2 regions of the Priestia sp. HNGD-A6 genome follow, and region 1 is predicted to be linked to the other one. Evidence: predicted binding sites of a transcription regulator. Region 1 holds the regulator's gene; the other holds the start of a gene.
What was found. Region 1 encodes CtsR, which represses protease genes until heat stress. Its sites were predicted from a motif close to ATGGTCAATAAAGGTCAAACA; they were not measured.

Region 1 (3,217 bases):
GCTCTTGTGTAATTAACTGCTGTACGACACTATTTAAATCTGCCACAATATCTTCTTCAGATTTCCCTAAGGTTATCTGATTAGAAATTTGAAAGATATTCCCTAAAGCTTCGCTACCTTCTCCATAAATTCCTCTCACCACTAAGCCAAGCTGGTTAATAGCGGGAATAATACGATGAATTTGACGGGTCATCACTAAAGCCGGCAGATGCATCATCACAGATGCACGTAGCCCAGTACCCACATTTGTGGGACAGCTGGTTAAATACCCTCTATTTTCATCAAACGCATAATCTACGTATTTCTCAATCCAATTATCTACTTTATTCGCTGTGCTTAAAGCTTCAGATAATTGAAGGCCTGGAAATAAACATTGTATGCGTAAATGATCTTCTTCATTAACCATAATACTCAAATCTTCTTTTTCTGATAAAAAACAAGCTCCGTTGTTGTCTCCTTCAGCCAAGTTAGGACTGATAAGATGCTTCTCAACCAACACTTGCTTTTGAAGAGGCTGTAATTCGTTCATCTTTAGTAAATGCAAATTCCACTGATTGGTGTTCTCACTTTTTTGAAAAACTTGCTCAAATACTCGAACCACTTCAACTGCTTGTTCTTTAGAAAAGAGAGTTGGAAAAAGATAATGAGTTAAATTTCGAGCCAGCCTGATTCGACTGCTTAGCACAATATCTGAATTCGAAGCTTCTTGACGCATCCAAGAGCTAACAGGCTGGGAAAAGAACAAATCCTGGGACATGAATTACGCTTCCTCCTCTCTCGATTCGTTCATCTTCTTTTCTAGTAATCGAATGTGATCTCGGAGTTCGGCTGCTTTCTCAAACTCCTCTTTTTCGATATACTCTTTTAAGTTCAATCTTAATGCCTGTAATTCCTTTTTTAAATGAAGATTACTTGCAATTCTTGCTGGTATTTTTCCATGATGTAGATAATTACCTCCATGCAGCCTCTTCACGAAAGGAATAAGAGGTCGCTCAAATGTTTTGTAGCAATCTGCACATCCAAACCTGCCGATTTTAGCAAATTTTTGATATGTCATGCCACAAGTAGGACAAGAAAGAACGTCCTGACTTTGTTTCTTATAATTTTCAGTTACTGCTGGGTCTAGGTTAAGTAGGCCAGCTAGTAAGTTATTGATTGAAAAACCTTGCTGATTTGAAAAAGAAAATGCATCTCCATTTTCTGAAGCGCATTGTTCACATACGTGCATCTCCGTCTTTTCACCATTAATAATTTTTGTGAAGTGAAGAGTTGCAGGTCTCGTTTCACATTGCTGACAAATCATCCTGTCATCACTCCCTGTTCTAAATAAAATAGATCATGAGCTTATCGGTAGCGTAATGAATTAAGCATTGCTTTTAAAAGATTGGCTCTTAGCTCATCACGATAAGGAAGTTCAATATTAATAACTGAACGATTGATAACGCTCAACATGATTTTTGCTTCTCGTTCTGTGATGACTTTTTCTTCAACTAACCTAATAATGACATTTTCAGCACTTACTTGTGAAATTTCATTTTGAATCATCTCAATCACTTGCTGAAACAAATCCGCTGCATCATGCATTTTTACTTTTGCAATACGAATAAATCCGCCGCCGCCTCGCTTACTTTCTACAAGATAACCTCTCTCAACCGTAAAGCGGGTATTGATAACGTAATTAATTTGCGACGGAACGCATTGAAATTTATCAGCAATCTCACTGCGCCTTATTTCAACAATTTCTCTTTCACTTAATTCAAGTACTTGTTTTAAATACTGTTCGATAATGTCAGAGATATTTGGCACGCTGCCCCCTCCTTCTGACTTTGACTATATTTGACCTTAATTTAAATATAAAAGGAAACGAAAAAATTTTCAACTATGTACTATTAAAGTTTATTCTTTACTTTTATCGTTGCCACTAAAATTTATTTCAAAACCTGCAAATCGCGAATTTTATTGTTCTTACTATACTTTTTCATAAAACAAATAAATTGTAAACAAAAAAGGACTAGCTAAAATAGCTAGTCCTTTTTCAGGTGCCTGGCAACGTCCTACTCTCACAGGGACAAAGTCCCAACTACCATTGGCGCTAAAGAGCTTAACTTCCGTGTTCGGTATGGGAACGGGTGTGACCTCTTCGCTATCGCCACCAGACAAGAGATTGCTCTCTCAAAACTAGGTAACAGTTTGCTGAGTAAAGCTTACGCTTTTAAAAGTTTGGTTAAGTCCTCGATCGATTAGTATCAGTCAGCTACACATGTCGCCACGCTTCCACCTCTGACCTATCAACCTGATCATCTTTCAGGGATCTTACTAGCTTGCGCTATGGGAAATCTCATCTTGAGGGGGGCTTCATGCTTAGATGCTTTCAGCACTTATCCCGTCCACACATAGCTACCCAGCGATGCCTTTGGCAAGACAACTGGTACACCAGCGGTGTGTCCATCCCGGTCCTCTCGTACTAAGGACAGCTCCTCTCAAATTTCCTACGCCCACGACGGATAGGGACCGAACTGTCTCACGACGTTCTGAACCCAGCTCGCGTACCGCTTTAATGGGCGAACAGCCCAACCCTTGGGACCGACTACAGCCCCAGGATGCGATGAGCCGACATCGAGGTGCCAAACCTCCCCGTCGATGTGGACTCTTGGGGGAGATAAGCCTGTTATCCCCGGGGTAGCTTTTATCCGTTGAGCGATGGCCCTTCCATGCGGAACCACCGGATCACTAAGCCCGACTTTCGTCCCTGCTCGACTTGTAGGTCTCGCAGTCAAGCTCCCTTGTGCCTTTACACTCTACGAATGATTTCCAACCATTCTGAGGGAACCTTTGGGCGCCTCCGTTACATTTTAGGAGGCGACCGCCCCAGTCAAACTGCCCACCTGACACTGTCTCCCGGCCCGATCAGGGCCGCGGGTTAGAATTTCAATACAGCCAGGGTAGTATCCCACCGACGCCTCCACCGAAGCTAGCGCTCCGGCTTCTCAGGCTCCTACCTATCCTGTACAAGCTGTACCAAAATTCAATATCAGGCTACAGTAAAGCTCCACGGGGTCTTTCCGTCCTGTCGCGGGTAACCTGCATCTTCACAGGTACTATAATTTCACCGAGTCTCTCGTTGAGACAGTGCCCAGATCGTTACGCCTTTCGTGCGGGTCGGAACTTACCCGACAAGGAATTTCGCTACCTTAGGACCGTTATAGTTACGGCCGCC
Region 2 (3,217 bases), 560 kb from region 1:
CTGAGAATATCAGAAAGGTTTTTTTGTTTAAAGGGAATTAATTGTGGGAACACCAGTTGTATACTAAACAGAACGAAAGGTGATTTATGATGAAAGTATTAGTTGTTGGAGCAAACGGAACAACGGGAAAACAAGTGGTAGAAAAAGTCGCAAACAGCAAGCAGCATGAAGCTTATGCGATGATTCGCGACGAAAAACAAGCAGACGCTTTAAAAAAGCTGGGCGCTAACGTTGTACTTGGTGACTTGGAGCAAGATGTTTCAGATGCTTTAAGAGGTATGGATGCTGTCATATTTGCAGCAGGTTCTGGAGGACATACGGGAGACGAAAAAACAATCGCTGTGGATCAAAACGGTGCTAAAAATATCATTGATGAAGCAAAAAATCAAGGTGTGAAGCGCTTTGTTATGTTAAGTTCAATGGGAACAGATGCACCTGAACAAGGACCAGAAGGCTTACAACTTTACCTGCGTGCTAAAGCGATAGCGGATGAATACTTAAAGCAGTCTAATCTGCAATATACAATTGTACGACCAGGAACTTTATCGAATGATTCAGCTACTGGAAAAATTGATATCAATAATGATATTGAAGATAAATCTCAGACGATTCCTCGAGCAGATGTAGCAACCGTGCTTGTAGAATGCCTAAACGAAGAAGCTACGATAGGAAAAACGTTTGAAATGTTAGCCGGAGAAACTGAAATTGAACAAGCTATTAAATTTACTCATTGATACAAAAGGGCAGATCTAAAGGTCTGCTCTTTTCTGTTCTGTTCCTAATATGAAAACATCTCCATTATGAAACGGAAATCTTAAGGGAATAGTATAGGAGAACATTTCATTTCAGGAATGAGGAGGCAGGACAATGGGACAAAATCGTCATTTCACACCGGGTCAAAAAGCTCCTAATAACGGAGTGTATATTGAAATTGGTGAAACAGGAAGCAACGTAAATAATCCTCAAAAGGTTAAATTAAAAGCAGGAGAGCGTTTTCCAGAGACGGCAAACGATGACCGCCACTGGATATACATGCGCAAGCCTTAAATAGTAAAAAAATAAAGAAGCCATTCTAAATTGAATGGCTTTACTTGTTTTCCCATTGCTGGGTATAATGAAATAAAGGTCAATAAAGGTCAAATGTATCGAAGGAGGATGTTCAATGGACATAAATAAAATGACCCAAAAATTGCAAGAAGGCGTGATGGAAGCGCAGTCCGAAGCTATTAAACGAAATCAGCAGGAAGTGGATATTGCTCATTTGCTTTATACGCTTATTCATCAGCAAGATGGTATTGCTCCTCGCATATTAGGTCATTTACATATAGATCATCAATCTTTTCAGCAGCAGGTAAATCAACTGCTTGCGAAAAAACCTGCTGTTACAGGAAGTGGAGCTGAAGTAGGGAAAGTTTATATTACAAATAAACTCCAGCAGCTGTTTGTCAAAGCTCAAGAAGAATCATCTCGTCTGCAAGATGATTATGTTTCAGTTGAGCACATCTTTTTAGCCTTAGCACAGGAACCGTCTTCTAGTGAATATGGCAAGTTATTTTCAAGTCACGGTATAACAAAAAAAGCTTTGCAAGATGTGCTTACTAGCCTTCGAGGAAATCAGCGAATTACAAGTCAAAATCCGGAAGTTACATATGAAGCGTTAGCTAAATATGGAAGAGACTTAGTGGCAGAAGTAAGAGCAGGGAACATTGATCCAGTCATTGGACGAGACGGAGAAATTCGCCGCGTTATCCGCATTTTATCGCGAAAAACAAAAAACAATCCAGTTTTGATTGGAGAACCTGGCGTTGGTAAAACAGCGATTGTTGAAGGTCTAGCACAGCGAATTGTTCGTAGAGATGTGCCTGAAGGATTAAAAGATAAAACCATCTTCTCATTAGATATGGGAGCTTTAGTAGCAGGAGCGAAGTTCAGAGGCGAATTTGAAGAGCGTTTAAAAGCTGTTCTTCAAGAAGTTAAGAAAAGCAACGGTCAAATTCTTTTATTTATTGACGAACTTCATACAATCGTTGGAGCAGGTCGTACAGACGGAGCGATGGATGCAGGGAATATTTTAAAACCAATGCTTGCTAGAGGAGAACTTCACTGTATAGGAGCTACAACTCTTGATGAGTATCGTCAGTATATTGAAAAAGATCCAGCTCTTGAAAGACGCTTTCAACAGGTGCTGGTTGAAGAACCTTCAGTAGAAGATACAATCTCTATCTTACGTGGTTTAAAAGAACGATTTGAAATTCATCACGGTGTAAATATTCATGACCGGGCGATTGTTTCAGCAGCGGTTATGTCGGATCGTTATATCTCAGATCGCTTTTTACCTGATAAAGCAATTGATTTAATTGATGAAGCATGCGCAACTATTCGAACAGAAATTGATTCGATGCCATCAGAATTAGATGAAGTAACGCGACGTGTCATGCAGCTTGAAATTGAAGAAGCGGCATTAAGTAAAGAAACAGATCAAGCAAGCATCACAAGGTTAGAGGCAATTCGAAAAGAAGTCTCTGATTTAAAAGAACGTGCAGATACAATGAAGCTGCAGTGGGAAAAAGAAAAGCAGTCGATTCAAACGGTGCAAGATGTCCGGGAGCAGCTTGAAAAAGCGAAGCGAGACCTAGAAGAAGCTGAAGGGAAATATGATTTAAATAAAGCAGCCGAACTTCGCCACGGACGCATTCCAGCTCTTGAAAAAGAACTAAAACAGCTGGAAGAAACAGCTGCTGAAAAAGCACAAGAAAACCGTTTGTTAAGAGAAGAGGTAACGGAAGAAGAAATTGCTGAAATTGTAGGAAGATGGACGGGAATTCCGGTGTCGAAACTAGTTGAAGGAGAAAGAGAAAAGCTGTTGAAGCTTGAGTCAATTTTACAGAAGCGTGTGATTGGACAGGACGAAGCCGTATCCTTAGTTACAGATGCTGTGATTCGCGCAAGGGCAGGCATTAAAGACCCGAACCGCCCAATTGGATCATTTATTTTCCTAGGACCTACCGGAGTAGGAAAAACGGAGCTAGCCAAAACGTTGGCACATTCGTTATTTGACAGTGAAGAACAAATGGTTCGTATTGATATGTCTGAATACATGGAAAAGCATGCGGTCTCTAGGCTTATAGGAGCGCCTCCTGGCTATGTAGGGTATGAAGAAGGCGGACAGCTAACGGAAGCGGTGAGACGCAAGCCTTATTCAGTCGTTTTATTAGAT

Region 2: clpB (ATP-dependent chaperone ClpB) is a predicted target of CtsR. The motif match lies at 1,123-1,143, and genes of this name have one in related genera.

What each region holds. Positions count from the first base shown of each region.
Region 1 covers NZ_CP138621.1:2,669,720-2,672,936, forward strand. Annotated here, with positions in the region: gene SCI76_RS13550 (protein arginine kinase) at 1-757, opposite strand, end outside; gene SCI76_RS13555 (UvrB/UvrC motif-containing protein) at 761-1,303, opposite strand; gene SCI76_RS13560 (CtsR family transcriptional regulator) at 1,345-1,806, opposite strand; rRNA gene rrf (5S ribosomal RNA) at 2,042-2,157, opposite strand; rRNA gene SCI76_RS13570 (23S ribosomal RNA) at 2,221-3,217, opposite strand, start outside.
Region 2 covers NZ_CP138621.1:2,108,378-2,111,594, reverse strand. Annotated here, with positions in the region: gene SCI76_RS10600 (SDR family oxidoreductase) at 90-734, shown strand; gene SCI76_RS10595 (YjzC family protein) at 868-1,047, shown strand; gene clpB (ATP-dependent chaperone ClpB) at 1,163-3,217, shown strand, end outside.